2 regions of the Lautropia mirabilis genome follow, and region 2 is predicted to be linked to the other one. Evidence: riboswitches for the same ligand, from Rfam matches in the RefSeq annotation. Region 2 holds a riboswitch; the other holds the start of a gene.
What was found. Region 2 has a riboswitch for cobalamin ahead of EL249_RS12495 (ABC transporter substrate-binding protein). Riboswitches for the same ligand answer to the same signal wherever they lie in the genome.
Positions count from the first base shown of each region.

Region 1: it holds a riboswitch for cobalamin, as region 2 does, so the genes downstream of both, nrdH (glutaredoxin-like protein NrdH) here and EL249_RS12495 (ABC transporter substrate-binding protein) in region 2, are expected to answer to the same signal.

Region 1 is NZ_LR134378.1:840,304-856,064, reverse strand. Features, by position in the region: gene EL249_RS03445 (TonB-dependent receptor) at 1-353, shown strand, start outside; gene EL249_RS03440 (PepSY domain-containing protein) at 480-2,084, shown strand; gene EL249_RS03435 (aldo/keto reductase) at 2,085-2,975, opposite strand; gene nrdF (class 1b ribonucleoside-diphosphate reductase subunit beta) at 3,194-4,195, opposite strand; gene nrdE (class 1b ribonucleoside-diphosphate reductase subunit alpha) at 4,264-6,432, opposite strand; gene nrdI (class Ib ribonucleoside-diphosphate reductase assembly flavoprotein NrdI) at 6,585-7,004, opposite strand; gene nrdH (glutaredoxin-like protein NrdH) at 7,013-7,234, opposite strand; cobalamin riboswitch at 7,384-7,641, opposite strand; gene EL249_RS03410 (ferredoxin--NADP reductase) at 8,045-8,830, opposite strand; gene EL249_RS03405 (translocation/assembly module TamB domain-containing protein) at 9,152-13,417, opposite strand; gene EL249_RS03400 (autotransporter assembly complex protein TamA) at 13,420-15,405, opposite strand.
Region 2 is NZ_LR134378.1:3,024,680-3,040,440, reverse strand. Features, by position in the region: gene EL249_RS12510 (pseudoazurin) at 1-8, opposite strand, end outside; gene EL249_RS12505 (ABC transporter ATP-binding protein) at 34-870, opposite strand; gene EL249_RS12500 (FecCD family ABC transporter permease) at 887-1,933, opposite strand; gene EL249_RS12495 (ABC transporter substrate-binding protein) at 1,941-2,960, opposite strand; cobalamin riboswitch at 3,265-3,499, opposite strand; gene EL249_RS12490 (MFS transporter) at 3,848-5,107, shown strand; gene dhbA (2,3-dihydro-2,3-dihydroxybenzoate dehydrogenase) at 5,210-6,016, opposite strand; gene EL249_RS12480 (isochorismatase family protein) at 6,013-6,651, opposite strand; gene EL249_RS12475 (isochorismate synthase) at 6,768-7,955, opposite strand; gene EL249_RS12470 (TonB-dependent receptor) at 8,127-10,262, shown strand; gene crcB (fluoride efflux transporter CrcB) at 10,414-10,797, opposite strand; gene EL249_RS12460 (TonB-dependent siderophore receptor) at 10,807-12,963, opposite strand; gene EL249_RS12455 (FAD-dependent oxidoreductase) at 13,103-14,758, opposite strand; gene EL249_RS12450 (NAD(P)-dependent oxidoreductase) at 14,848-15,761, opposite strand, start outside.

The DNA.
Region 1 (15,761 bases), 990 kb from region 2:
ACGACGCCGTCGATGGGGCCATCGTCTCGCGCAATGGCAAGACCCCGCCCGATGTGCCCGAACGACTGGCCAACCTGTGGCTGAGCTGGCAGATGCACCCGCAATGGACGCTGTCCGGCGGTGCCCGCCACGTCGGCAAGCGCTACGCCAACCGGGCCAACGACCTGACGCTGCCCGCCTACACCACGGCGGATGTGGCCCTGAAATGGCAGCCCTCCGACGCCACCACCCTGGCGCTGCATGGGCACAACATCTTCAACCGCCACTACTACAGCACCGTCTACTACAACGAGAAACAGTGGTTCGTCGGCGAATCACGTCGCGTGCTGTTCACCATCGACCATCGCTTCTGACACAAGCAGCCTTCGGTCATTCCCCCGGCCCCCGGGCCGGGGGCCGGCAGACTCCTGCCCCCTTCATGCAGGCCCTGGCGATCACCCACGGGTCTCGACATTCACCCCATTCGCCCCATTGCCCCCATGAACATTCCCATCAAACGCTGGCTGCTGCTTACCCACCGCTGGCTGGGCATCGGCCTCTGTCTGTTCTTTCTGACCTGGTTCGTCTCCGGCATGGTGATGATGTACGTGGGCTATCCCAAGCTCACCCATGCCGAACGGCTGCAGCACCTGCCCACGCTGGATGCCGACGCACCGTTGCTGTCCCCGCGCCAGGCCTTCGGCATGGCAGGCATCAATGGCCCCGTGTCCGATCTTCGGCTGACCGCCAGCCGCGCCGGCCAGCCCATCTACACCGCCCTGCTGCAGAGCGGGCCGGATGACGAAGAGACGGCGGTTGCCGTGGATGCCCACACCGGACGCCGGCTGCCAGCAGCCACCCAGGACGTGGTCCTGGCCAGCGCACGGACCTACCTGCAGCACGATGGCCATCCGACATCCGAAAGTGCCCCGACGTCAAAGCCGGACCAGGCCCAGCCGGCACTCACCTACGAAGGCACCATCGACGAGGACCCCCACACCCACAGCCGCAGCCTGGACCCCTACCGTCCGCTGCACAAGGTGCAGCTGCCCGACGCCGACCGGACGCTGCTCTACATCGCCGGCACCACCGGTGAAGTGGTGCGCGACGCGCCCCACACCGAACGCGCCCTCGACTACGTGGGCACGTGGCTGCACTGGCTGTACATGTTCCGGGGCGGCAGCTTCGACGCCTGGTGGCCCACCATCGTCATCTGGCTGGCCACCATCGGGGTTCTGGTGGCGCTCACCGGCGGCATTGTCGGCATCCTGCGCTGGCGTTTCTCGCGCCCCTACCGCAGCGGTTCGCGCTCGCCGTTCCAGCCCGGCGTCATGCGCTGGCATCACATCGTGGGCCTCTTCTTTGCGCTGACCACCCTCACCTGGATCTTCAGCGGGCTCATGTCCATGCGCCCGTGGGGCCTGTTCAAGAGCCCCCACGCCGCCCTGGAAACCGAAAGCATCAGCAGCCTGCAGCTGGACCCGGCACAGGCCCCCATGATTCCCCATGTGCTTCTGGAGTCTGCACACCGTGACGGTCTGGGCGATGTCCGCGAACTGCAGTGGAGAACCATTCTGGGCAAGCCGACGGTCCTCGCTCTGGGGGCCACCGGCACCCCACATGTTCTGGATGCCGTCACCGGCAAGCCGACCCAGGTAAAAGAACAGGACCTGACGGCCGCACTCAACGCCCTGACGCCGGATCACCCGCCCCGGATCGAGCAGCTGAAGGAATATGACTTCTACTACTACACCCGCGCCGACCACACCATGATGGGTGGCGGCGACCCTCAGCCCCTGCCGTTCTGGCGCGTGCAGTTCGACGACCCCGACCGGACCTGGGTTCAGCTCGATCCCGCCACAGGCACCGTCCTGAACACGCTCAACCAGCATAAGCGCGTCGAACGATGGCTGTTCTTCCTCATGCACAGCTGGGATCTGGTGCCACTACTGCACCGCCGTCCGCTCTGGGACATCCTCATGCTCGTGCTGGCCGTGGGCGGCCTGGCCCTTTCGGCTACCGGCATCTGGATTGGCACCAAACGCCTGGGCATCAAGACCCGTCGCCGCCAGCTGCTGAACCGGAAGGGTCAGGCGACACAGTGACTAGGGCACCTCGTGCCCCTGCGAGGCAGCATAGACACTGATCCAGTCCGCCTCGGAGAACTTCACGCGCACCGCCTCGGCGGCAGCCCGCAGCCGAGCCGGGTTGCCCGAGCCCACCACCGGCATGATGGACGCCGGATGCGCCATCAGCCAGGCCAGCGCCAGTACGTCCAGCCGTTCCTCACCCTGCGGCGCACCCACCGCCCGCAGGGCCTCGGCCACCCGCACGCTGCGGGCATCCGTCGCATCGAAGAGCCGCCCGCCGGCCAGCGGTGACCACGCCATCGGCCGGATGCGCATCCGCAAGGCCAGATCGATCGTCCCGTCATCGAAGGCATTCAGATGCAGCGGCGAGGCCTCGATCTGGTTCGTCAGCAGGGGCTCGGCCAGATACGATTGCAGCATCCGGAACTTGGGCACCGGGAAATTGGACACCCCGAAGCGCCGCACCAGCCCCCGCCGGCGCAGCTCATCGAACGCCCCTGCAATCTCTTCCGGATTGGCGCACGGCGAGGGACGATGGATGAGCAGCAGATCCAGATAACCGCACTGCAGGCTTCGCACCGAACGCTCGGCCGACCAGACGATGTGCTTTCTGGAATTGTCGTAATGCTTGGCCTTCATCCACGGCAGCGCCTTGTTGGGAAACAGGATGCCGCACTTGCTGACGATGCACATCTGTTCGCGCAGTGAAGGCTCCAGCGCCAGCCCGCGTCCGAACATCTCCTCGGTGGTGAAGCCCCCATAACAGGCGGCATGGTCGAAGACCCGAATGCCCAGCGCCAGCGCCTGATGGATCATGCGCAGGAAGCCTTGATCATCCAGCCCCCATTCGTGCGCCCGCCAGTAGCCATGCGCCAGACGCGCATGGGTGAAGAAATTGGTGGTCATGGCGTGCTCCTCTCGCTCCCTTGACGGACTATACCTAACTCAAGGAGAGGCTGTCGACCATGACTGGACTGGCGGCACTACCTGGCCCGCACCAGCAACAGTCCACGCAAGCGTGGCAAACGGAATCCCGGTCATGAAGGGCGAACGGGATTCCGGCAGGGTCCGGGTCTCAGGCGCAGAAATCGCATCGACGCAGGAACCGGACCGAAAAGCAAAGTTCAGAAATCCCAGTCCTCATCCTCGGTGGCCACCGCCTTGCCGATGACGTAGGACGAACCACTGCCCGAGAAGAAGTCATGGTTCTCGCTGTCGGGCGACAGTGCCGACAGGATGGCGGGATTGACCTCGCACGCCGCGGGCGGGAACAGTGCCTCGTAACCCAGGTTCTGCAGCGCCTTGTTGGCGTTGTAGTGCAGGAAGGCCTTCACGTCCTCGGTCAGGCCGATGCGGTCGTAGAGTTCCTCGGTGTAGAGCGCCTCGACTTCATACAGCTCGAAGAGCAGCGAGAACGCGAAATCCTTCAGACGCGCCTGATCGGCTTCCGGCAGCCGGGCCAGCGCACGCTGGAACTTGTAGCCGATGTAGTAGCCATGCACCGCCTCATCGCGGATGATGAGACGGATGAGGTCTGCGGTGTTGGTGAGCTTGCCGCGGCTTGACCAGTACATGGGCAGATAGAAGCCCGAATAGAACAGGAAGCTCTCCAGGAACACGCTGGCGATCTTGCGCTGCAGGGGATCGGACGCGGCGTCATACTCTTCCAGGATCAGCCGCGCCTTGGCCTGCAGCTGCGGATTCTCTTCCGACCATCGGAAAGCCTCGTCCACTTCCCGGGTGGAACACAGGGTCGAGAAGATCGACGAATAGCTGCGCGCATGCACCGCTTCCATGAAGGCGATGTTGGTCAGCACCGCCTCCTCGTGCGGTGTCTGCGCATCCGGCATCATCGAGGGCGCACCCACCGTGTTCTGGATGGTGTCCAGCAGCGTCAGCCCGGTGAACACCCGGATCGTCAGCGTCTGCTCCTCCTCGCGCAGCGTGGCCCAGCTCTGCACATCATTGGACAGGGGCACCTTTTCCGGCAGCCAGAAGTTCGCCGTCAGCCGGTTCCATACCTCCAGATCCTTCTCGTCCTGCAGCCGGTTCCAGTTGATGGCCAGCGGCACCTTCCGCGCCTTTTCCTTGTTCGACATGTCAATCACCTGTTCTTGTCGGGCCATGGCCCCTTTTCCTGTTCCGTCCACCCTCCGTCACCGCGAAGGCTTCCCTTCGCGGCGCACGGCGGCGCTCACAATGCGCAGGACACGCAACCCTGCACCTCGGTCCCTTCCAGCACCGCCTGGCGCAGCCGCACGTAATAGATGGTCTTGATGCCCTTCTTCCAGGCGTAGATCTGTGCCCGGTTGATGTCGCGCGTGGTGGCGTCCGACGGGAAGAAGAGCGTGAGCGACAGGCCCTGGTCCACATGCTCGGTGGCCGCGGCATAGGTGTCGATCAGCGGTTCCGGACCGATCTCGTAGGCATCCCGGTAGTACTCCAGGTTGTCGTTCGTCATGAACGGTGCCGGGTAGTACACGCGCCCGATCTTGCTTTCCTTGCGGATCTCCACCTTCGAGACGATCGGATGGATGGATGACGTGGAATGGTTGATGTAGCTGATGGAGCCCGTAGGCGGCACGGCCTGAAGGTTGCGGTTGTAAAGACCGTGCTTCATCACCGCCTCGCGCAACGCTGCCCAGTCCTCACGCGTGGGCAGCGTCACGTCCATCCGCGCAAACAGCTCCCGTACCGTTTCGGTCTCGGGCAGCCAGTCGCGCGTCACGTATTTCTCGAAGAAGCTGCCGTCGGCGTACTTCGACCGATCAAACCCCACGAAGGTGCTGCCTTTTTCCTGGGCCAGCAGGTTGGAAGCGCGCAGCGCGTGGTAGGCCACCGTGGCAAAGTACACGCGGGTGAAATCAATGCCTTCCGGGCTGCCGTAATGAATGCGCTCACGCGCCAGGAAGCCGTGCAGGTTCATCTGCCCCAGTCCCACCGCATGGGCCTCGTCGTTGCCACGCCGCACCGAAGGCACGCTGTCGATGGCCGACATTTCCGAGACGGCCGTCAGCGCGCGCACCGCCGCTTCCACCGTTGCGCCCAGATCCGGGCCATCCATGGCAGCTGCAATGTTCAGCGACCCCAGGTTGCAGGAAATGTCGGTGCCCAGATGGCGATAGCTCAGATCATCGTTGAAGGTGGACGCCTCGTTGACCTGCAGGATTTCCGAACACAGGTTGGACATGGTGATGCGCCCCTCGATGGGGTTGGCCGCGTTCACCGTGTCCTCGAACATGATGTAGGGATAGCCGCTCTCGAACTGGATCTCGGCCAGCGTCTGGAAGAACTCGCGGGCGTTGATCTTCTTCTTGCGGATGCGCTTGTCCCCCACCATCTCGTCGTATTTCTCGGTGACGGAAATTTCCGAGAAAGCCTTGCCGTAGACCTTTTCCACGTCATGCGGCGAGAACAGGTACATGTCGGCATTGCGCTTGGCCAGCTCGAAGGTCACGTCCGGAATCACCACGCCCAGCGACAGCGTCTTGATGCGGATCTTCTCGTCGGCATTCTCGCGCTTGGTGTCCAGGAAGCGCAGGATGTCCGGATGGTGGGCATTCAGGTACACCGCACCGGCGCCCTGCCGCGCACCCAGCTGGTTGGCATACGAGAACGAATCTTCCAGCAGCTTCATCACCGGAACCACGCCGGAGGACTGGTTCTCGATACCCTTGATGGGCGCTCCCAGCTCACGCAGGTTGGTAAGCATCAGCGCCACGCCACCGCCCCGCTTGGAGAGCTGCAGTGCCGAATTGATGGCACGCCCGATGCTCTCCATGTTGTCTTCCACGCGCAGCAGGAAGCACGAGATCAGCTCACCCCGGCTCTTCTTGCCGGCGTTTAGGAAGGTGGGCGTAGCCGGCTGGAATCGACCGCCGATGATCTCGTCCATGAAACGCAGCGCCAGCTGCTCGTCGCCGCGTGCCAGCGTCAGTGCCACCATCACCACACGATCTTCGAAGCGCTCCAGATAACGCTGGCCGTTGCGCGTTTTCAGCGTGTAGGAGGTGTAGTACTTGAAGGCCCCCAGGAAGGTGGGGAAGCGGAACTTCCGGCTGTAGGCCTCGTCCCAGATATGGCGCTGGAAATTGCGCGAGTACTGGTCAAGCACTTCGGCATCGTAATAGCCTTCGTCCACCAGATAGCGCAGCTTCTCATCCAGGTTGTGGAAGAACACCGTGTTCTGGTTGACGTGCTGCAGGAAGTACTGGCGCGCCGCACGACGATCGGCCTCGAACTGGATGTTCCCGTCCGCGTCGTACAGGTTCAGCATCGCGTTCAGCGCGTGGTAGTCCAGCCCCGGTTTGTCGTCATCCGACACGCCCGTATCGGAAGCTTCGTAGCTGCTTGCAGCCGTCATGTTCTCTCCCTGCATCAATCATGGGCGACCGGGGGCCTTTTCGCCCTCACCCACCCTTTCCTTCATGTCCCATCGGCCCTGTCCGGCCCTATCCGTCATGGCGTCCGCATGGCACCTTCGCCCATGCGGCTGCGCCCATGAAGTGTTGGCATTCAGACAGGCTCGACCTCATCCAGACTGGCCCAGAATCGCTCCAGGCCTTCACGCACTCGCACCACATCCAGCTCGGTGCCGGCCAGCTCGAAGCGGTACAGCACCGGCACGCCACACTTGTCGCCAATCACCCGACCGGCGTGGGCAAACGTCGTGCCGAAATTGCGGTTGCCGCTGGCAATCACCCCCCGCAGCAGACGGCGGCGATCCGGATCGTTCAGGAAGCGGATCACCTGCCGGGCCACGGCGCCGTGCCCCTCGCCATCGGCGTAGGTGGGCGAGATCAGCACGAAGGGCGCGTTCGGCTCGGGCATCGGGGCGGACTCATCCACCGGAATGCGCATGGCCGGCAGGCCCAGCTTGTGCATGAAGCGCTCGGTGTTGCCCGAGGCCGAGGAGTAATAGACCAGCACCGCCATGGCGGATATCAGGCCAGGCGGCCGATCATGTCAGGACGAAAACCGGTCCAGTGGGCTTCGCCGGCCACGACCACGGGGGCCTGGCGGTAGCCCATGGCCAGCACCTGGGCCATGGCGACGGCATCCTGGGTCAGGTCGACCAGCTGGTAGGCAATGCCACGGGCATCCAGCGCACGGGTGGTGGCGGTGCACTGAACGCAGGCGGGTTTGGAGTAGACGGTGACGGTCATGGGCCGGATTTCCTTCAGACGGGGAGCGAAGGGCCGGCAGCAGTCCGGGCGGACGCGCGCAGACAGGCGCCATCCACCATGACCCGCTCCTGCCCACCGCAGGGTTGTCATCCATGCCGAAAGGCACTGCCGCCATGAAGATGGGCGGCCTTTCGGCGGCTATCGGGGCAGGTCTCCTGGCTTGCGGGTCCTTGCGTGGCTGGAACCTTCCCAGACCCCATGGGTCCAGTGGTTCAGGAAGAGTCCGTGCGGACCCCTTCCAGCCTTGCTCACCGCCTACAGTTGCGGGGGCAGCGCCGGCATTGCACCCTGAGCGAAAGGCCTTGAGGCGACCTTCCCGGATGCGCACCGGCTTCCCTTTTCATCCCGGGGATGATCTCCCGGGAACCTCGATGAAGCGCATTGTACCCAAGATATGGGGTTCGTCCACCCCGCGGACACAATATGTAGCGCCTTCAAATGCCATGAGACACCATGGAAGGTGTTGCGCGAACGCCAAACGGCATGGCCAACAGTTCTGCACGCCTTGCAGGAACACGCGCCAAGTGCCCGCGGGCAAAGGGTTTTCCAAAAACATCCACGTTGCGTGGATGCTGCACGACCGTCCGTCGGAAAGGGGTCGGCGGGGCGGTGAAAGAGTGGGCTCAGTGCCATCCCGGCCACATCAGGAGGGCGTGGCCGGATGGGAAAGGCTGTCTGACGATATCGGCATCGTCTTCATCCGGCATGAGGGAAGGCGCCGGAGGGTGCACGCCATGAGGTGCCGACGCAGGGTCGTCGGAGCACCTCATGGCGCCGTGCGGGGCAGGATCACTGCTCGGCAAAGGCCCGCTCGATGACGAAGTCACCCGGGGTGGAGGTGTTGCCCTCGACGAAGCCGCGCTTCTCGAACATGTCCTTCAGATCGCGCAGCATCTCGGGGCTGCCGCAGATCATGATGCGGTCTTCCTCGCGGTTGAAGGGCGGCAGGCCCAGGTCAGCGTTGAGCTTGCCGTTCTCGATGAGGGTGGTGATGCGGCCCTGGTTGCGGAAGGGCTCGCGGGTCACGGTGGGGTAGTACAGCAGCTTGCCCTTGATCAGCTCGCCCAGGTATTCGTGCTCCGGCAGCTCCTTGGTGAACAGGTCGTAGTAGGCCAGTTCGTTCACCTGACGCACGCCGTGCACCAGGATCACCTGGTCATAGCGCTCGTAGGTCTCGGGGTCGCGCGTGATGCTGAGGAAGGGGGCCAGGCCGGTACCGGTGGCCAGCAGCCACAGACGCTTGCCAGGCAGCAGGTAGTCGGTCACCAGCGTGCCGGTGGGCTTGCGACCGACGATGACCTTGTCACCGGGCTTGATGTGCTGCAGCTTGGAGGTCAGCGGACCATCGGGCACCTTGATGCTGAGGAACTCCAGCTGCTCCTCGTAGTTGGCGCTGGCGATACTGTAGGCACGCAGCAGCGGCCGCTCGCCCTCTTTCGGCGGCAGGCCGATCATCGTGAAATGGCCGTTCTTGAAGCGCAGCGCCTCGTCACGCGTGGTGGTGAAACTGAACAGACGATCGGTCCAGTGATGGACGGTCAGAACCTCTTCTTCGCTGAATGCTTTCGATTTCATGTATGACCCGGGCAGCACCCGGCAACAGATGACGGGCAACGCAGAGGCGCGCCAGCCCGCAGGAGTGGAAGGCCGACATTATGAACCGATGCCGGCGGTTTGCCAGCACGGAGGCACAGGAATGCCATGGAATTAAGTGATTGCGCACTTACTTCTTCAGGCATCTGCTTTCAGGAAACGCTTTCTGGGAATGCTCCGCGCCTGATGCAGGCTCATTGAGCATGGTACATGGCCCTGCGAGGGCCTGCCCCGAAGGGGGCGCATCTCTCAGCAGAGGATCAGAGGGCGGGCTGGACGATGATGCCCGGCCCGCCCCTGGCCTCAGTCGAAGCTGCGCGAGCGCAGCACGTCCAGCGAGTTGTCGCTGCCGGTCTGGGCGCGCAGCACGTAGCCCTTGCCCAGGGTGTACTGGATGCGCAGCAGGTTCCAGACGCCGCGCACGCCCTTCTCGTAACTGACGAAGAGGCGGTCGTTGATGCGCTTGCCCAGCGACACCACGCCGGTTTCGGTCGCATCGGCGTTGCTGCTGCTGCTCGAGCCCACCAGGCCCTTGGGCGTCATGCTCTCCTGGATGCCTGAATCCACGCCGGTGTTGGACGCATAGCCGTAGTTCAGCACGTCCAGACCCAGCCGCTCGGCAATGGAGGGCGAGCGCACGCCATTGTCGTTGCCCAGCAGCATGGTGCCTGCCTGCTGCAGGGCCAGGACCTGGGCAGCCCCTCCGGCCTCGTCAGGCGGCACGCCCAGCACCAGCCAGGACAGTTTGTTGGTCTCCGACATGGAGGGCTTGGAGATGAGCGAGATCCGCGGGTTGCTTGCCTGCCCGGTGATGGAAATGCCCACTTCCACCGGCAGGTACGGCCGCTTGGCCTCAATGTCCAGCGACGGATTGTCCACCGGACCGGTGAAGCGGATCAGGCCCTTGGTGAACTTGAGGTTCTGGCCATAGGCCTGATAGCTGCCGTCCACGATGTTGACCACGCCGGTCAGCTGCGGATCGGCCGGCAGGAAGCCGCCAACCTGCAACTTGCCGCCCAGTCGGGCTTCGGCCCCCATGCCGTTGATCTTCAGCTTGTCACCCAGCTCCACTTCCAGATCGCTGGCGATGCGCAGGCTGGCTTCCGCGTCCTTTTCCTCGGGCAGGTCCTGGGGGATCTGCTCGCCGGAAACCCGCACGTCACCAGGCAGAGTGGGGGCAGAAGACCCCGCCAGCTCGATCAGTCCCTCGTCGACTTTCATGTCACCGACCAGGATCAGGCCTGCCGGGCCGCTGGTCAGACGGGTCACGCCCGAGAGGGTCACCCGCTGACCCGGCCCGATCGGAACCAGGAAATGGTCGGCCCGCACGTCAAAGACGCCGTCCATCGGCAGCAGCGAGGGCTTGGGGCTACCTGCCTTGGGCGGCTTCGTGAGTGCGGCAGCCCAGGCGGCATCCTGGGTGGCCAGAGCGGCCTTCATGTTGCCGCGATCCACCAGACGGGCCGCGCCCTTCAGCTGCAGGCTGCCCTGGCCGGCATGGAACTTGAGCCGATTGATCTGCAGGCCATGACCGCTCAGGTGCGCATCCAGCTCGCCTCCGGAAAGGCGCATGCCAGCCGAGCGCTGCAGCACGGACAGGTCCTTGCCCGTGACACCCAGGTCCACCAGCGGCGCATCCAGCGTGCCGGCCACCGTGCCATCGACCTTCAGCGAACCGTCGACGGCCATGTCGGGGCCGGTGAACAGGTTGACCAGCTCCAGCGACACGATGTCCAGATTCACCTTGCCGTTGAGCTTGCGCTCATCGAAGCGCAAGGTCAGACCGTTGTTGTCGCGCAGCCCCAGGCGCTTCCTGCGCCCGGCAGGCACCTGCTCACGGATGCCGGCCTGCACGTCACCGTACAGGGCCTGCGCCCCCTGGCCACGCAACTGCCATTGACCGGCAATGCGCACGTCCTTCAGCGCGTCCAGGTTCTTCTGCTCATCCACGCCCAGCAGCTGATGCAGCCGCAACGGGGCCAGATCGTCCAGGCTGCCGCGCGTCTCGTACTTGAGCGGGCCGCTCCAGTCCAGCAGCAGGCGCTTCAGGTCAATGTGTCCGTCCAGCGCTGCCAGCCGGAAATCCGACAGCGTCAGGCGACTGCCGTCCACCGCCAGCGGTGCCGGGTCGACCAGGCGCACGGCGGTACGGCCGCTCAGGTCCAGGGTTTCCACACTGGCCCGATAGCTGGGACCGGTACGCGGCAGCGACAGCGCGCCTTGCAGGCGCAGCTGCAGCCGGTCCTTGCCCTGCCGGGCGGCGGCAGCCAGCTGATGCTGGCTCGGCGTGCCGTGCAGGCTCAGGTTCAGCGCATCCAGCACGTCGGTGCCCGAGCCCAGCTGACGGGCAGACAGCGTCAGCTCCACGGGCGTGTCCTGCCGCGACTTCGCCTGCAGCGCCAGCGGCGCCGTCAGATCCAGCTTCAGGTCCTTCAGGCTCAGACGGTTCGGCTTGCCCGCCTCATCCAGGATCGTCCAGTCCACACCGCTGGCGCGCGCCGAGGCCTTGGCGCTCAGATCCTGAAAGCGCCCGCTCAGGTGGCCATCCAGATTCATGCTGCCTGCAGCGCGGCGATCCAATGCCGACAGGTCGTTAAGCTTCACACCGACATCCAGCCGGTCCTGCGGGGCGCCCAGTGCCCCCTTGGCCTGGATGCGGTTGGCCGTGCCATGGGCCAGCTTCAGGTCGATGTCCTTCAGCGACAGCGGCTGCCACTGGGCATCCAGCTCGGCCTTGCCGTGCAGGCCGCCGGTCAGCGGCTGGCCGGCCACGCGGCTTTCCACCAGATCCAGCCCCACCGTGGCCTTCTGGCCAGGCGACATCAGGCGCCCTTCGACGGACCAGTCCGCGCCCAGCATCCCCTCACGCCAGGCCGGGTCAACGGGCAGCGTGGCCGGCAACCATTGCGCCAGGTCCAGCCGGCGGGCCGTTCCGCGCAGGTTCAGATCCCACGGGGCACTGACGGCCGCCTGGCCGCTGGCCGTCAGCAGCGTCTCACCCAGTGCAACCCGCCCTTCGTTCAGTTTCAGCCAGCGCGGGTCCAGCGTGCCGGCCAGCTTCACCTGCGCATCGGCCGCCAGTTTCTTCAGGTCAGCCGGCAACAGGGAGCGCATCTGTTCGGCGCGCTGCGACAGATCCACCAGGAACTGCTGGCCATCCACCTTCACCTGTCCGCCCAGGGCCGTCCGGGGCAGGCCCTGCCAGAGCGGGGCCAGATCCAGTCCGGTCAGCTTCAGGTCACTTTTCAGGCGGGGCAGCGTGGTCCCCGGAATGGCCATCGACTGGGCCAACCAGCTTTCCAGCCGCCCCTCGATGCGGGCTTCGCCCTTGGCAGCGATGGTCACGGGCTGGGCGGCCTGCGGTTTCTGGGGAGCCTGGCCCTTGCCGGAGCCATTGCCCGGTTTCGCGTTGGCCGGCACTTCTGCCACGCCCCCGGCGTCAGCCTGCTGCACGCTCACCGGCAGGCCGATGGCCAGGTCGTTGAGGGCGACGTAGAGGTGCTCCCACTGAGCCGTGGGCGGAATGCGGAAGACGATGCCGCTCTGCAGCGAGCGCAGCGGAATGCGGTTGCCCTCCAGCGTGCCCGCCCGGCGGTTGGCCAGCCGGATGAGTCCCTGCCACGTTTCCTTCTTGCCGGGCGCCGGATCGATGTCGAGGTCCAGGTCCATGCCGGTCTCGGGCAGCTTGCCCAGGGCAGTGAAGCGCATCAGGTTGGTATCGGCCAGGCGAGCGTGCAGACGCTCCACCGGCATCCGGCCCAACGGCTTCACCACGGCCTGGATGTCGGCCATGCCATCAGCCAGCTGCCCCTGAAGGGTGGCCGGCAGTCTGGCCAGGTCGCCATCGACGGTCAGGGTGGCGTCATACGGCCACTGCTGGGCCTGGCCATTGGCCTGGATCACGCCCTTCAGACGGTGCGGCGGCGCACCCTCCATCTGGGCCGTGGCCGAGCGCACCTGCCCCCAGGGGCTGGTCAGCGCCAGCGTCTTGATCCGGTACTGCCCCACGGCATATTCGGCTGTCCCATCGATGTCGGTCAGCACCACGTAGGGCTCGGCATCCTTGCCATTGACCGCAGGCGGCTGGATCTCCAGTCGCCCGACGGCCAGCTTGCGGATCTCCAGCGGAAACGGCAGGCCAAAATCGCCGGGCATGTCGGTGTCGGTGCGCGGCTTGTCCGGGTCACCGGGCGGCACCTGGATGACCAGTGTCCCGGCCTCCAGCTGATGCACCAGTCCCTTGCCACGCAGCAGTGCGCGCAGCGACCAGCGCAGCTGCAGATCAGTGCCCTTGACCGCCGTGTCGAAGCCACGCCATTCCACGCGCCCGAAACGGATGCCGCGCCACAGGTTGCCCTGCAGTCGGTCAAACGCCAGCGCCTGGCCATTGCGGGCCAGAAACTGCTGCGCCCAGGACAGCGCCTGGGTCAGGCCGCTTTCGCTGCCCAGCCACAGCAGCGCCGCCAGCACCAGCCCCATGACCAGCAGCAGGATGCGCACGCTCCAGCGAAAGATCGCGCGCCACAGGGAATGCTCGCGTCGATCGGGGGTCGTCTTCGTGTCTTCCATGATCAGAAGCTGAATCCAATGGAGAAATGCACCCGGTAGCGATGGATGGCCTGGCCATAGGCCAGATCCAGCTTCACCGGCCCCACGGGCGTTCGCACCTGCAGGCCTGCACCGTAGCCCGAGACGGCATCGAAGCTGCGCCAGGCATCGGTGACGTTGCCGTAGTCATAGAACACGCCCAGCGACAGCATCTCGGTGATGCGGTGCTGGTATTCCAGCGAGCCGATGGCCAGATAGCGCTGGCCGATCACCGAGTTGTTGACGTTCAGGCCCAGCGATCGGTAGCCATATCCGCGCAGCGAGCCGATGCCCCCTGCCCGGAACAGGTTCTCGCTGGGGATGCCGAAGCGGCTGCCCGCATTGACCACGCCGAACTCCACGCGACCGATGAAGGTGCCGTTGCGCCAGACGGGCGAATTCTTCGACAGCGGCTTGAAGCCCACCATGCTGGTGTAGAAACGGGTGAAGGTGGCATCACTCAGCGCGTGCTTGCTGGCCCCCGAGATCTCGAACTTGACGCCGTAGCCGCGCGAGGGGTTGAGCTGCGAATCGAAGCGCTGCAGCGTCCAGGCCTTGCCCAGCACCAGCGCCTTCACGCCATCCCGCTGCCCGGACTGCCGGAAGTGGATCTCTTCCTGCTGCAGCTGCAGCGAGGTGAACGCCTCAATGTCGCGCTCGCGCTGGCCATAGCCCACGTAGGCGTTGCTGTTGAACGTGACGACACCTTTCTCGTCCTCACGCTCGACACGTCCACCGAACCCGTAGTAGCGGTCCTCAGCGTCATAGGGCGTTCGGAAGTTGGTGAACGCTCGTTGACGGCGCTCCGACATCACCAGCGAGGCCTCCATCTGCAGCCCGAACAGGCTACGGTCCTGAAAGCCTACCTGGCCACGGAAGCCGTCGTCGGTGCTGTAGCCCAGACCATAGACCAGCCGATGGCGCTTGAGCTCCTCCACGACCAGGCGGATGGGCACCGCTTTCAGCGACGGATCTTCCTGCAGCGCCAGCGTGTCGGGCACCGCACTGACTGAACTGAAGTACCCCGCCTCACGCAGCCGCTCCTGGAAAGTCTGCAGCGCGGCATCCGTGTAGGCGTCCCCTTCATGGAAGGGCTGCAGATCGGTGATGATCTTCTCCGGATAGCGCGACAGGCCCTGGACCTCCACCTTGCCGAAGGCAATGCGGTCGCCCGAATCCACCACGACCGTCAGCCGCGCCTTGGCCGCCGCGGCATCCACCTGCGCGGTGCTGCGGGCAATGCGGGCGCGCAGGTAGCCCTGCCGCTTCATGGCATCGATGAGCGCCGACTTGCCACTCTGCCAGTTGCTGCTCACGAAGGGATCACCCACGGCCATGCCGAAGCGACGCTTCACGTTGGCCAACGCCCGGTTCTGCGTGCCCTGCCCTTCGATCTGGATGTCCAGCTCGCTGACCTTGGTGCGGTTGCCAGGCTTGAGCGTGAGCTTCACGCGGTCGGGCTCCTCGGCATCGATCTCGATGCGTGGCTCGAAGTACCCTTCGGCCTGGACAATGGCCAGCACCTCGTCATGCAGCTTGGACACCAGACCGTCGAACTGCACCGGGTCGTAATCCTTGCGATGCTGCCAGCGGCCCACCAGCGTGCTGTCACGGATGGTGCTGACAAAGCTCGACGGCGCATCAATGTCGAAGCGGTAGTTGTTGTGTTCCAGCAGCTCCGAAACTCCGCCGGATTTGCGCTCTGCCTCGGCCGATTTCCCGGCGGCAGTCGTACCCGAGGCCTGATCTGCCGGGGCTGCTTCCTGCCCGGAAGACGAGGAAGACGCGGAAGCGCCGGTCTGGCCAGCTTCCGGGGCTTGGGTCGAATCATCGGCCGCCAGGCGCCATGCCGACATGTCGCCGCCCGCCTGCAGGCCCGGAAAGTTCCCCGAGCGAAGGCCGGCAGCCTGCGCCACGGACGCGCCACCTGCCAGGGCCAGCACGGTCGCCAGGCCCAACCACCTGTCCAAAACGATTTTCTTCATGACATCGGCGCACGGCAGACCCGTGCAGCAGGAAAGCACAACGTACCAGAGCATTCATGCAACGGCGCAGCCGGATGCGACGATGACAATCCCCGGCCATCGCATCCTTCCTGAAAGGGCGGAAATGCCCCACCCGACGGCAGGCCAGCACGCCGTCCCTGCGCCCGCAGTGCAGCGCCGAGTATAGGGCCTGCCGTCCGCCCTTACTGAAAAACCGTGACAAATCCGGCAGATGATGACGCAGAAACGGGCGACACCCCAGCCCGACGGGACGACCGGCCCATCCCGGGTGCCCGGCGCCCGATGAAAAGCAGAACGCCCGGGCCATACGGCACCCGGGC
Region 2 (15,761 bases):
GACATCATGATGAATGGACCTGCTCCAGGCAGGTCAGTGAACGGGTTTTTCGGAAATGCCGCCCTGAGCCAGCGCACCGAAGCGCAGAATCCGCGCCCCGTCGGCCGGGTCGAACAGCTCGGTGGCACGCACCTGAAAGATCTCCTTCAGCAGCGGCGCCTGCAGGATCGCCGCCGGCTTGCCGATGGCATGCAGCCGGCCCTGGTGCATCACCGCCAGCCGGTCGCAGCGCATCGCCTGATTCAGGTCGTGAATGGCCATCACCTTGGTGATCGGCAGCGCCAGCACCAGGTCCATCAGTGCCAGCTGCTGGTGGATGTCCAGGTGATTGGTGGGTTCGTCCATCAGCAGGATCTGCGGCTGCTGGGCCAGCGCCCGTGCAATGTGGATGCGCTGGCGTTCCCCGCCGGAAAGCTGCCCCCACAGGCGCTGCTGACGGTCGTGCATGCCCACGCAGTTCAGCGCCTCGGAGACGATCTCGTCATCGCGCGCGGACCAGCTCTGCAGCGCCGACAGCCATGGCGTGCGGCCCAGCTCCACGGCATCCCGCGCGGTGATCGCATCCAGTGTATCGGCCGTCTGCGCCACCATGGCCAGGTGCTGGGCCACCTGCCGGCGCCCCATGGCACGCAGGCTGTGGCCCTGCAGGTGAACGGTGCCCTGCGTGGGCGCATGAATGCCCGCCAGAATGCGCAGCACGCTGGATTTCCCCGACCCGTTTGGGCCGATCAACCCCAGCAGCTCGCCCGGCTTCACGGCCAGCGACACGTCCGACAGCACCTTGTGCCGTCCCGCGTGCCAGCTCACCCCGTTCATTTCCAGGGCGGGCACCTCACGCACCTCGGCGAATTCCTGTTGTGTCGTGATCATTCCTGACTCCGGTGCTTCATGGCTGTTGCCGACGTCCCAGCAGGATGATCGCGAACACCGGCGCGCCCACCAGTGCCGTCACCACGCCGATGGGCAGTACCTGGCCCTTCAGCAGGATGCGCGAGCAGACATCCGCCAGCATCAGGAAGAGGGCACCGATCAGCGCACTGGCCGGCAGCAGCCGGTGGTGGCGAACGCCCACCAGCAACCGCGCCACGTGCGGAATCACCAGCCCCACGAAGCCGATGGCACCCACCACCGACACCATCACGGCCGTCACCAGCGCAGCCGTCAGCAGCAGCACTGCCTGCACCCGGCGCACGCCGATGCCCAGCGCCGCCGCTGCCTCGGCCCCGAAGGTGAAGGCATCCAGCGCCCGGGCATGCAGCAGGCAGACCACCAGCCCCAGCGCCGCCACCACGGTCGTGATGGGCACATCCGGCCAGCGCACGCCGCTCAGGCTGCCCAGCAGCCAGAACATGATGCCGCGCGCCTGTTCGGCACTGCCCGACTTGGTGATGATCAGCGAAGTGAGCGCATTGAAGAGTTGCGACCCCGCAATGCCAGCCAGAATGATCTGCCCGCTGTTGCGCAGTCCGCCGCCACCGGCTGCCTGGGCCAGCAGCGCCACCAGCGCAAAGGCCGTCACCGCGCCGGCGAAGGCGCCGACCGTCATCGACACCACGCCGCCGCCCACACCGGCCACTGCCACCAGCACGGCACCCGTGGAGGCGCCGGCCGAGATGCCCAGCAGGTAGGGGTCGGCCAGCGTATTGCGCAGGAGCGTCTGCAGCACCACGCCGGACACTGCCAGCCCCGCGCCGCAGCAGGCCGCCACGATGGCGCGGGTCAGTCGATAGTTCCAGACAATGCCGTCATCGATGGGATCGACCTCGATGCCGGCACCCAGCAGGTGGTTGGCCAGCACGTCACCGATGGTGCCGGCCGGCATGCGGATCTCGCCGGCCCACATGCACAGCAGCATCACCGGCAGCAGCAGCACCAGTGCCACGAGAGCCAGCAGCAGACGGCGCAGCCATCCTCGCGCCAGGGCAGGGGGCATGCTCACCTCAGTGCGCCGCGCCGGCCTTCACCACGGCATCGGCAATCGCCTCCATGCCGTCAGCAATACGGATCGAGGCCTGCAGTGCGTCGGCATCGACAATGGCGATGCGGCCGTTCTTCACGGCGTCCATATGCTTCGTCACCGGATCACTCTTCAGGAATTCCAGCTTCTTCTCGTAGTCATCCGCCGGGAAACGCCGACGGTCCATGCGCGCAATCACCAGAATGGTGGGATTGGCTTTGGCGATGGTTTCCCAGCCCACGGTCGGCCACTCCTCGGCCGAGGTCACCACGTTGCGCAGACCCAGTTCCTTCAGCATGTAGCCGGCCACGCCCTGCTGGCCGGCCATGTAGGGATCCACGTCCATGTCGGCGCTGGAGAACCACACGGCGGCCGACAGATCCTTGATGCCCGAGTCCTTCACCTTCTGCACGGCCACGCTCTGGCGTGCCTTCAGATCATCCACCAGGGCCTGACCGTTTGCTTCCACATCGAAGATCTCGGCCAGTTGCGAAATGCTCTTGTACAGCGCCGCGATGTCATAGGGCTTCATGCGCGTGCCGTCGGCGCCCATCAGATTGTCCTTGCCCTCGCAGTCCGATGGCATCAGGTAGGTGGGGATCTTCAGGTCATGAAACTGCTCGCGCGTGGCCACCACGCCTTCCTTGCCGATCTGCCACTCGAACTGGGAGACCACCAGCCCCGGGCGCTTCTCCACCACGGCCTCGAAGCTCGGGTCGTTGTCGGCCAGGCGCGGCACCTTGGCATTGATGTCCTTGAACTTCGGCAGGACCGGGTTGAACCATACCGACGTGCCGGCCACTTTGCTGCCCAGACCCAGCGCATACAGCATCTCGGTACCGGCCTGGCCCACGGTGATGACCGAGCCCGGTGCCTTGGAAAATTCCAGCGTATAGCCGCAGTTGTCCACCTTCAGTGGATAGTGGGTGGCGTGTGCGCCCAGGGAAAGACCGCCCAGCCCCAGGGCCAGCAAGGCGGCTGCAATGTGATGACGGGTCGACATGGTTCTCGCTCCTTCGATGTCGTGACGGTTGTGGCCGTCGAAGGGAAGAGCGGTGCGAGAACCTTTTTGCGTGTCTGCCGATGGGCAGGCGGTCGTGACGACCACCATGCGCCGTGCAAGCGTGTCCGGCATCCCGCTGCCTGAATCATCAGGGCGGTACACCCACCGGACATCGCAGGCAGGAAACCCGGAACGCATGACCGGGAATCCATGGCACGGTGCCAGGAAGGCATGGAGTCGGGAAAGCCCCGGAACGCCGAGTGCAAGAAGGATCGCTCACTGCTCCGGACACCCCGCCGGCCATGAACAACAGCTTGCCTTGGCAGGTCTCCTGACTGGCACTTCATCGCCGATCCTCGCCTTCCCGGACCCGAAGCGGGGTCCAGTGGTCCTGAGAGGACAGGCTCCATGCCTACAGTTGCGGGGGCAGTTCCATTTCGTGCCGCGCCGGGCATCAATGTCCGGATGTCGGCTGGATTCCCTATGTGGCCGGGGTGCAGTGGATGGCAGACGACAGCACCCGGGCAACTTCCGTGGGATCTGCCTCGAAGCCCTTTTAATGGCGCGTGGTGACGCCGAAAGACGGGTGATGCAGACCCCGGGAACGTCTGAGATTTGCAGACTTTCCCTGCGGAACCAAAGCATCTACAGTCTACGCAAGCACCTTGCCAGCGTCAAATGATGGCCAGCGCTGCCCGCTTCCGGAAAGGCACGCCCGCGTCAAGGAATCGCTACCAGCTACCATAGCGTGTTTCAGTCCATCCATCAGGCGACCGTGCCGGGCCCTGGCCGGCGGTCGGGGCTGATGCCCACCTCCCGCCCTGAAAGCGCCCGATTTTGCCCAAGTCCTCCTGAGCCATCGGACACGACGCCAGAAGATCCTCAACATGCCCGATTCCAAGATCCGGCCGACAGCACGGCCGCAGCACGTTTCCGACAGCCAGCCTGTGGATGCCGTCCGCTGGCGCGTCTTCCTGATGTGTTTTCTGGTGGTGCTGTTCGACGGCTTCGACACGGCCGCCATCGGCTACATTGCCCCCTCGCTGATGCAGGACTGGGGCGTGGCCAAGCCGGCCCTGGCCCCCGTGCTCAGTGCGGCACTGTTCGGCCTGGCTGCTGGTGCCCTGATGGCGGGGCCGCTGGCCGATCGCTGGGGACGGCGCCTGGCGCTCATCGGTTCGGTGGCGGTGTTCGGCGCCGCCTGCCTGGCTTCGGCCTTCTCGCCGGATCTGACCACGCTCACGGCGCTGCGCTTCATCACCGGCGTGGGACTGGGGGCGGCCATGCCCAACGCCGTCACGCTGGTCAGTGAATGCAGCCCCCCGGCACGGCGCGCCTTCATCACCAATGCCATGTTCTGTGGCTTTCCCCTGGGAGCAGCGCTGGGCGGCTTTCTGGCCGGCTGGATGATTCCTGCACTGGGCTGGCGCAGCGTGCTGCAGCTGGGCGGCGTCGCACCGCTTGTCCTACTGCCGGCCCTGGCAATCTGGCTGCCCGAATCATTGCGTTACCTGCAGACCCGCCAGGACGGGCACGATCGTGCCCAGGCGCAGGCCCCCCGCAGCATTGCCCTGGTGCTCTCGCGCCCGTTCCGGCTGGGCTCGCTGATGCTGTGGCTGGCCTACTTCATGGGGCTGGTGGTCTTCTATGCCCTCATCAACTGGATGCCCGTGCTGTTCCGCGAAAGCGGCATGGATCCGCGCACCGCATCGCTGATCACGGCGCTGTTCCCGCTGGGCGGCGTGGGCGCCATTGCCCTGGGCTGGCTGATGGACCGCTTCGACGGCAGCAGCGTGCTGGCGCTGGGTTACGGCGCCACGGCGCTGTCCGTCTGGGCCATCGGGCAGGCCATTGGCGGCCATGGCGTGTTGATGGCCGTGGTCTTCGTGGCTGGCCTGGTGATGAACGCCGCCCAGGCCTCGATGCCGGCGCTGGCCGCAGGCTTCTACCCCACCGAAGGCCGTGCCACCGGCGTGGCCTGGATGCTGGGCATCGGCCGCTTTGGCGGCATCGCCGGCTCCTTCCTGGTGGCCGATCTCACGGCCCGCCAGATGAGTCTGCCCGACATCTTCGGCGTCGTTGCCATCGCCGCACTCATCGCCATGGTGGCGCTGGGCATCCTGCGGGTGGCCTCTCGGGGGCGGTAACGGGTTCAGCTCCCGACAGGACAGAAAGCACACGTTGGAACACGCACCGCCGGCACCGCCCCGACCCGCCGAGGCAGGCGCAGGCGTCGCGGGCCCGGATGCTCAGGCCCCCAGCGTGGCCCCGCCGTCGATCACGATCTGCTGCATCGTGATGTGGCCGGCCTGATCTGAAGCCAGGAACAGCACCGCGTCGGCGATATCGTCCGGCCGGCCGATCTTGCCCAGCGGAATGCCCAGCTTGTACTGCTCCGGCAGTCCCTCCACCAGGCGGCGCTGTCCGGCCGGGTCCCCCAGCATGCCGGCCAGCATCGGTGTGTCGGTGGAGCCGGGCGACACGATGTTGCAGCGCACACCAAAGGGCGCCAGTTCCAGCGCCACTGTCTGACTCATGGCCGCCATGGCTGCCTTGGACGTGCAATAGGCCAGCATGCCGATGCGCGGCACCACCGCCGCATTGGACGCGATGTTGACGATGGCGCCCCGGCGCTGCGCCTTGAACACCGGCGCCCATTGCTGGATGAGGTGGAAGGGGCCGGTCACGTTCACGTCCAGACAGGCATTCCAGTCCTCGGCTGTCAGCGTGTCCAGCCCACCGATGCGCAGCACGCCTGCGGCGTTCACCAGCACGTCCAGCGTCCGCCAGCGTGCCTTCAGCTGATCGCACACCTGCACGATGGCCTTCGTGTCCGTCACGTCCAGCTGGATCTGCTCGAAGGTGGGCGCATCGCCCGTGCCGCCGCCCGCGGCTGCCGTGGGCTGCCGGTCCAGTCCGATGACTTCGGCGCCCGCTTGCACGAAACGCTGTGCGATGCGCTGACCAATGCCCTGCGCCGTGCCGGTAACGAGAACGCGTTTTCCAACGAACCGGTTGTCGTCCGAAATCCTGTCCTGTTTCTGAATGTCGCTCATGGCTGAATGTCCGTGATTTCCTGGCAGCTTGTTACGACCCCGCAGCGGGTGGCCACGTATTTCAGGGCCATGCGGTGTTCCTCTTCCGAGAAGTCCGCCACGGCATCCCCCACCATGAAGGGCTGGATGTCCTTCATGAAGGCTTCCACGGCCGTGATCATGCAGCCGATGTGTGCATAGACGCCGACAATGATCAGCTGGTCGCGCTTCAGCGCCTTCATCCGCGTATCCAGGTCGCTGCGCTGAAAGGCGCTGTAGCGCCACTTCGTCAGCACCACGTCCCCCTCGACGGGGGCAATTTCCGGTACCACGGCCTGCTGGGCAGGATCGGCCTTCGTCAGGCCCGGCCCCCACATGTCGTTGAGCAGCGCACGGTCGGATGCCGGCTGATCGTGCGGCTGTGCCGTGTAGAAAACCGGAACGTCATGTGCAGCGGCCCAGCGTTTCAGCGTGGCAATGTTGCCGATCAGTGTCTGCAGCAACCCGGAGTCGGTTTCATAGAAGCGAAGGAAATAGCGCTGCATGTCGTGGATGAGCAGCGCTGTGCGTGAGGGATCCAGCTTCCACGCCACCTTGTTGACCGGAAAGCTGTCGGGCGCGGGCATGGGGTAGCTGCGGATGAAGGGAATGGCCATGATGAAATGCCGGGAAAGCAAGAAAAGGGATGTTGAAAGGGGGCTGACCGGGATGGGACATGGAGTGGGTGTGGCAGTGCCAGCCGAAGCTGGCAAGCTGACCCCAGGACGTGCTGTCAGGCTGCGGTCGGGATGGGGGCGGCCTGTTCTTCACCCAGTCCGCAGGCACGCAACATGGTGCCCTGCTTGGTCTGGACCTCGTTCCATTCGGACTGCGGATCGGACGCATCAACGATGCCGGCGCCGGCATAGATCTGCAGCCACTTGTCATGCAGCACGCCGCAGCGGATCGTCACCACCCATTCACCGTTGCCTTGCGCATCCATCCAGCCCACGATGCCGGTGAACAGGCCGCGGTCATAGGGCTCGATGCGCCGGATCAGTGCATGCGCGGCATCACGCGGTGTGCCGCAGACCGCGGGGGTGGGGTGGATGCAGCAGGCCAGCTGCAGCGCATTGGTCTGCGGATCCTGCAGCTCACCACGAATGCGGGTGGAAAGATGCCACAGGGCCGCCGTGTTGATGAGGGAGGGGCGGGCGGGCACGTCCAGTGCTGTACACAGCGGCGCCAGCCGAGCCTGGATGTCTGCGGTCACGAACTGGTGCTCGTGATGGTCCTTGCCTGAGGCCGCGAGCCTCTCGGCCGTGGCCTGGTCTTCGGCGGGGTCGGCCTGGCGACGGGCGGAGCCCGCCAGCGGGTTGGACTGGACCGTGGCACCGTGCTTCTCGATCAGCAGCTCGGGGCTGACGCCTACCAGGTGGATGTTGCCGGGCAGCGGGACCTGAAACAGATAACCCGACGGATTGAGCCGGCGCAGATTGGTGCGCAGCGCCGCCACAGGTACCGCCTCGGTGAAGTGAAGGCGGCTGGTGATGGAGAGCACCACCTTGTGGATGCCTTCGGCGGGAAATGCAGCGATGGCGTTGGCTACCCCCTGCTGAAAGCCGTGCTGATCCGGCACCGTATCCATGGAACGCAGGGCGGGCATGGGCATGGCCTGCGCATGGGTGGATGGGTCGGCCTCTTGCCAGGCCGCGGTCTCTGGTACGTACAGCTGGCTGGGCTGGTTCACGTCGAAGGGAATGGCCCCGACGACGACCGGGTTTTCCATCCCTGCCTTCCGGGCACGATCGAAGGCGGCCCTTACCTGCTGCTGCAGTGGGCTGTCGGCTGCATCCCCGTTGACGGCAGGCACCGTGATGGTCTCGCGGACGCCGTGGGCATGCAGCTCGCGGCTGCCGCTGGAAAAGATGAACTCCGCACGGACCGGCATGGCCTGCGTGCTCGACGTCGAGGTAGTCATGGAATGAAGGATGACTTGATAGTGGGAATTGTTTGCTATTCTTGAATAATAGCTTGAAAGGCCACATCCGCGAGGGCCCGTTCAAAGGAGTCCTGGGAGCCCCGGGGCGCGGCCGCCCATGCCAGACGGAGGGAGGAATACGAGATGCCGAATACCGAGCGCAGACAGTCCTTGTCGAAGGGGAAGCAGCAAAGAGAAGGCTGCTTCTCATGCAGGAGGGGGGCTCCGGGCAGACTGACGGCCACCGCTCTGGCCCTTGCTGCCGTTCTTCCCGCCCCGGCAGCATTTGCACAGGCCCAGGGCCTGCGGGCCGATATCCGCGAAGTCACCACGCTGGACAGTGTGGTCGTCACCGGCGAGAAGGTGCGCCGCACGGTCAAGGAAACCGCCAGTTCGGTGGCCGTCATCGGCAACCGTCACCTGCAGGAGCAGCCCGAGGCGGCCGCGGTGCGTGATGTGACGCGCAACATCCCCAACGTGCTGTATACCGGGCCTGGCAGTGCGCCCGTCATCCGGGGCGTCGATGGCCAGGGGGCCAGTTCCGGCGCAGGCGCCTTCTTTGGAGGTACGGTGCCACGGGCCCGTGTCAATGTCGACGGCCACAACCTGAACTTCTGGGAAACCGCCTATGGCACCACGTCCATCTGGGATGTGGATTCCGTCGAGGTCTATCGCGGTCCGCAGACGGCGGCGCTGGGTGCCAACAGCATTGCCGGTTCGGTCATTGTCAACACCAAGGATCCCACCTTCAAGCCGGAAGGTGCGGCGCAGCTGCAGCTGGGCAGTCGCAAGGCCCGACGTGCCTCGGTGATGCTGTCGCGGCCGCTGGTGGACGAGGAACTGGCAGCACGCATTGCGCTGGACTACAGCAGCCGCGACACCTACATCAATTACGTCAATCCCACCTATTCCAAGGGGAATACCGATACCAGCCCCGAGAACATCAACGGCCGCATCAAGTTGCTGTGGACGCCCGGTGCGCTGCCGGGCCTGGAATCGAAACTGACGCTTTCCTATCTGCGCGGCAACCTGCCCACGTCCGAGGCGGCCAATGATCCTCATGACCAGTTGAACAATGCCACGCCGACCATGCCCACTTTCAACACCCATGGGTGGACAGGGGTGCATGATCTGGCCTATGACCTGGGCAGCGGGGTTCGGCTGGACAACCAGTTGCAGTACAGCCGCAGAAACACCGAACGGGTATCCGTTCCGATGAGCAACGGCGGTGCCCACATGGATTCGCGTGATTTCTCAGAGGAGTTGCGTGCCAGCTTCAAGGCGCCCGACAACAGCCTCAGTGGCATGGCGGGCGTCTACTACAACAACGTGGATGCCGATGACCTGCTGTACCTGCGTGGCACGTCGTCCTTCCACGACAAGAAGGACAGTCTGGGGGTTTTCACCGAGTTGAGCTGGCGCCTTGCGCCGCAATGGTCGTTGACCGGCGGCCTGCGCTATCAGCACGACAGCGTCAAGCGCAACGGGACCTCCAGCGTTGCGCGCATGCCATTGGCCTTCGACGAGACCTATCACAAGCTGCTGCCCAAGGTCTCCCTGGCCTATGACGTGTCACCTGACTGGACGGTGGGAGCGCTGGTGAGCCGTGGCTACAACCCTGGTGGTGCGGGGTTGCGAACGGCCAACGGCTCGTTCTACAAGTTCAACCCGGAAACGATGTGGAACTATGAGCTCTTCACCCGCATCGACACGCTGGGCGACCGGCTGGTGGTGAACGCCAACCTGTTCTGGGATGACCGCAAGGATTCGCAGGTCGATGTGCCCGACTACGTGAACGGCAGGCTGATGGGCAACGTGGTGCGCAATGCCGATGAATCGCGCTCCTATGGTCTGGAGGTGTCGGCGGACTACAAGGCGCTGGACAGCCTTGACATCCGTGCCAGCGCCGGCCTGCTGCGCACGAAGATTCACCGCTTCTCCGATCCGGATGGCGTGTCCTTCGAGGGCAATGAGTTTGGCCGTTCACCGCGGTACATGGCGGGTCTGGACGTGAACTGGAACATCACTGATCAGCTGGCGCTGAATGCCAATGTGCACCGCACCGACGGCTATCACTCCAGCGACAACAACCTGCCGGGCTATGACGTGCAGGCCTACACCGTGGCCAATGCGCGTCTCTCGTACCAGATGGACCGGACGTGGCAGTTCTACGCCTATGTGGACAACCTGTTCGACACCCGCAAGCCCACCTGGAAATTCGATGACCGCAGTGCCGGTGGCATTGTCATCGTGTCCGACGTGCTGGAACCCCGGATGTATGGAGTGGGGGTGAAGGTGACGTTCTGAAGTCTGGCACGCACCGACCTGGAATGGTCTGGATGGCGTGAGGCCCGTATAGGAATGCTGATTCGCCTGGCTGGCCACCTTGCGTGGCCAGCCCTCCTGGCAGGATGGTTCCCGCCGGTTGACCGCCGCCGGTTCCGTGAGAGCAGCGTGCTCACCCCCGGGCCCAGGCCCCCATGGTCGCCAGCCCCAGCATCGTCATGGCCAGCGAGCCGATGACGTGGATGCCGACGGCGCCCACGGCCCAGGCCAGGCGCCCGTCCTGCAGGTGAGCGGTGACCTCGGCCGAGAAGGTGGAGAAGGTGGTGAGCCCGCCCAGGAAGCCGGTGATGATCAGCAGCTTCCATTCCGGGGCCAGGCCCACGTGCTGGCCAAAGAAGCCCAGCGCCACGCCGATGAGATAGCCACCCAGCAGGTTGGCGACCAGCGTGCCGGGCGGGATGGCGGGAAACAGGGCGTTGAGTCCCTGACCCAGCAGCCAGCGCAGGCAGGCGCCGGCGCTGGCTCCGGCCGAGATGGCAAGCAGTTGCTTGATCATCCCGCCATTTTACAGGTCCACCTTCACGCCCAGCTTGATGACGCGGGGTGAACCGGCGGCCAGGCGGTTGCCGCCACCGGCCCAGTACCGCTTGTCGGCCAGATTGTCGACGTTGAGCTGCCAGGTGGTCTGCTTGCCGAACAGGTGGTGCTGGTACTGGACGCCAGCGCTGTAGAGCGTGACACCACCCAGCCAGGCCTGGTTCAGGTCGTTGACCGGCCGACGGCCCGTGTAATAGGCGCCGCCGTTGACGGACAGACCCGGGGCAAAGTCATCCAGCGCATACGACAGGAACAGGCTGCCGGTGTACCTGGCGGCGTTCTCGGGGCGCTTGCCGTTGTAGGTGTCGTTGATCTTGCGGAACTTCGGATCCAGCCACAGTGCCGACGACTGCCAGGACAGCTGACGGGTGAGCGTGCCCTGGGCCGACAGTTCCAGACCGCGGTAGCGCTGTTCGCCATCGGCCGTGTAGACGTTGTTGGCGTTGGTGTAGTAGCCGGGGCGGTTGATGTCGAAGACGGCGGCCGACAGCAGCGTGCCGTTGGGGATCTGCCAGCGTGCGCCGATCTCGTACTGGTCGCTCACGCCCGGGCGCAGCCGTTCGTTCTGGTTGGCCGTGCCGGCCGGTGCGGCCTCGCCTTCTTCCAGGGCCTTGCCATACGAGCCGTAGAAGGACAGGGTGTCATCGGGCTTGTAGACCACCGAGGCCATGGGCGTGGTCTTGGTGGCGTCATAGTGGTTGGTGCCCTGGTCGCTCTTGTACTTGCTGTAGCGCAGGCCGCCGATGACCTGCCACTGCGGGTTCAGGTCCACGCGGTCGATGGCGTAAACCCCCAGGTCGGAGGTTTCCAGCAGCGGCGAGGTGGGATTGGCTGGCCGGGTACCGAGCGTGTAGTTGGTGATGGCCACCGGGTTGTACAGGTTCTGGCTGGCCACCGTGTAGTTGCGCTGGTAGACCGGGTCCTGCTTCTTCTCGGCACGGGCCACGCCAGCCGTCAGGTTGTGCGTGACGCCGGCGGTGTCGAAGGTTCCGGCAAGCTCGCCACGCAGCAGATCGGACGTGTTGACGTTGTTCTGCATGTTGCCGCGGATGCGGCCGGCCCCCGTGGCCACGGCGGCCGCGTTGGTGAACTGGAAGATGGGCAGCGTGCGGTCACGGTCCACCTTGGAGCGGCCGGCTTCAACGGTCAGCGCCCAGTTGTCCGACAGCGAGTAGTCGGCCCGTGCCTGGATGTTGGTGGTCTCGGCACGGAAGGTGGCCCAGTCCGGGCCCACGAGTTTCTTCGGATCGACAGCGCGGGGCAGGGTGATGGTGCCGTTGACGGCGGCGGGCAGGGCCACCCCTGCCTGCTCGACGGTGCGGCGGCGGTCGTATTCCAGATCCAGTGCCAGCACCAGGCGGCTGGTCACACGCCAGTCGAAGGCGGCCGAGGCGAAGCTGCGGTTGCCTTCGTCCACGCCATCCAGGTAGTTGCCCAGCTGGCCGCCGGCCACGTTCAGGCGCAGCGCGTACTGGTCTTCATCGCCGAAGCGGCGCCCCACGTCGGCATGCGCCAGGAGGGTGCCGTTGGTGTCGAAGCGCAGCCCCACGCTGGTGACGGGGTGAAGGCCGGCACGCTTGGTGACGTAGTTCACGATGCCCGACGGTGCGGTGAAGCCGTAGTACAGGGCCGAGGCGCCTTTCAGCACTTCCACACGGGCCTTGTTCTCCATGGGCACCTGCGAGAAGTTCATGATGGGCATGGAACCGTTGAGGCGGTAGTTGGTGCGGTTCTGCACTTCCACGCCGCGAATGACCAGCTGGTCCCAGGTGTCGCCGCCGTTCTGCTGGCGGGTGACACCGGCCGTGTTGCGCACGGCGTCGTAAAGGCCTTCGGCAGCCTGTGCTTCCAGCACCTTGCTGGTGACGACGTTGATGGTGGAGGGCACGTCCATCACGTCAGCGCCGCGGAAGGTGCCGGCCTTGACGGTGACGGGCTTGAAGCCTTCGGAGCGCACGGCGGTGACATGCACGGCCTGCAGTGTGGCGTCGTCCTTGCCGGAGGGGGCGCTTTCAGCGCTTTCGGCGGCAACGATGACTTCCTGGGCATGGGCCAGGGGGGCAGCAAGGGCCAGGGCCAGCATCAGCGGCAGCCGGCGCAGGGTGTGGGGGCAGGTGGAGATCATGAGTTATGAAAGGTATGTGCTGGAAATGCAACAGCGGTATGGTAATCGATATGCTTCGCAACATCCGTCATGTCCACGATACGAACGGATAAATGAAAAGGCCGCCGAATGGCGGCCTTCGTGCAGGCTGAGGAGGGGATCAGCCCTTGCCCAGCTGCTGCTTGACGGCGTCGACCACGCGCACGGCCATGGCGACGATGGTCAGCGTCGGGGGCGCGCAGCCGCCGGTGGTGAAGACGGCGCTGCTGGCCACGTACAGGTTGGAGACACCATGCACGCGGCAGTTACGGTCGACCACGCCCTGCTTCGGATCATCGGCCATGCGGGCCGTGCCGGCGGGGTGGTGGGCCGTCATCTGGGTGACCAGGGGCAGGCCATCACGGCGCTCGACACGCAGCCGGCCGATGCCGGACTGCTCGAAGGCCTTCTGCACGATGTCCTGCGTGCCCAGGGCACTGCGGATGTCGAAGTCGCGCCAGCGGAATTCCACCTTCGGCTTGCGCATGCCGGTGGCGTCGCGCTCGTCGCTGAGGGTGATGCGGTTGTCCGGATCGGGCGACTGCTCGGCGATCTGGTATAGATCGATGACCTTGAAGAACTGGTCTCGGTGCGGTGCCTCGTACCAGCCGCCGCTGTCGCGGTTGTACGGGATCTGCAGCCAGGGCGCGCGGGCCACCTTGATGAACACCAGGTCGTCGATGCCGCCCAGCACCTTCAGCAGGTGGTGCAGCGGGCGCTCGGGCATCTGGCGGGCACGCAGGTCGCGCACGATCTTGCGCAGCGAATAGTAGGCCGGCGAACGGAAGGTGGTGCCGCGGCCGAACAGGCGCTGTGCGAGCCTCACGCGCGAGAACGCCGGCTGCGCGTTGAGCCCGATGGAGGTGTTCATCAGGTGGCGCTCTTCCAGCGTCTTCTGCGGGATGGCCAGCTTGCCCAGCACGTGCGAGAGGCCGCGGTGCTGCAGGTCATAGAGACCGAAGGCCGAGATGGGCTGGTTGGGGAACAGCGTACCGGTCTTGACGATCTGGCGGTCCATCAGGAAGCGGCCGACCAGCCCGTTGTCGTTGCCCAGACCATTTTTGGCCACACGATCGGAGGCCAGCAGCAGGCGGGGCACCTGGAAGCCACCCTGGGCGAGGATCACCTGCTTGGCCGCAATGGTGAAGCGGCGCCCGTCCAGGCAGGCCACCTTCACGCCGGTGACGGTGCTGGCATCCTCATTGGTGTCCAGCTCGACCGCGTTGGCCTTCATGATGAGCCGCATGTTCTGGCTCTGCTTGATCCGGCCGCCGATGCCTTCGGTGAGCGCGGCCTGCGAGCCGGTCATGTACAGCTTGGTCTCCAGGGTGTTGTCCTTGAAGTCCAGCAGCTTGCGTTCGTCGGAGACCCACGGAGCCATCTCCAGCGAGTCGATGCCGGTTTCCCACAGCTTGAGCGCCCGCAGATAGTACGGGTGCATCGTGTCGTAATCGATGGGCCAGCCACTGTGAGGCATCCAGTCGCGCTTCTTGAAGTCGATGGGATCGAAGGTGGCCAGGTGGCAGTTCTTCGTGCCATGGACCTGCACGTCCCATTGCACCGAGGTGCCGCCGAAGCGCCGGTCATGCGACCAGACGATGTCGGGGTAGAGGTCGGGCGTGTCTTCGGAGACGCCGGCCGCCAGTTGCTGGGTGGCTGCGTCAGGTTCTTCGCCGCCGGATTCCAGCAGGATGACATCGAGGCCACTGTCCAGCAGTTCCTGGGCAGCAGCAAGGCCGGCAGGGCCGGCCCCGATGATGCAGACGTCGGTGTTCAACGTCTGCTGATCAGGGATGGAGTGTGGGGAGACAAGCATCGTGGGCTTTCCATGGCCGTCGGGGAAGCGACCATTATAGGAAGCCGTTACTAAATCTTGCGGTTTTGTGACGCTTGGAAATGACGAAGGGTGGTGTCGTGTCGATGTTTGCGCCGGTAGAGGCGGTGCAGGTGTTGTGGGGGGGCAACGCGCAGCCGTCGGACGGGAGACATGACGGTGGGTACGGCCTGGAGCGACACCGGGATCGGCAGGGTGGCCGCCGGGGCAGGCTGCCGATGACGGGATCCGTCTGACCGCGAATCGGGACCGGAAACAGGGACACCGGGAATGATTCGCAGCGGAACATGGGCAGAGGTCAGGATCTGTGCACAGGTCGAATCATCGGAGGGGGTCTGTGGGGCGCAGCGCAGCCAGACCACACGCTTGCCCTGGCGGGCTTCGTCGCGCAGGCGGGTGGCAACGCGGGCCACATGCTGACTGCCCGTGCCATCGAACTGGTCATGGGGAGCCAGTGCCGGGGCCAGGCAACTGCGTTCGGCATCCTTGCGGATCTGCTGACGGACCGGCTCGGAGACGCGGGCCTCGTACAGCACCAGGTCGGCGGCCTGCAGGGCGCGCAGGGCGTGCAGGGTCAGAAGGCCCGGGTCGTCGGGGTCGGCATGCACCACGACGACCTCGCCTTGTCGGGCGGCCTGGCCATCCAGCTGGCGGGCCAGCTCAGCCTCGGCCGCTGCAATGTCTCCCTGGGCCACCAGGGCGTCGAAGCGGCTGGCAAACAGGGTTTCCCAGAAGTGGCGTCGTTCGCGCACGGTACCCAGCTTCTCCTGCACCCGGGTGCGCCAGCGGCCAGCGATGTTGGCCAGGGTGCCGGTGTGCTGCGGCAGCAGGGCCTCGATGCGTTGACGCCAGTGCCGGATCAGCACGGGCGACGTGCCGGATGAGGAAATGGCCACCTGGATGGGGCTGCGGTCGATGACGGCCGGGGTGATGAAGGAGCAGCGCT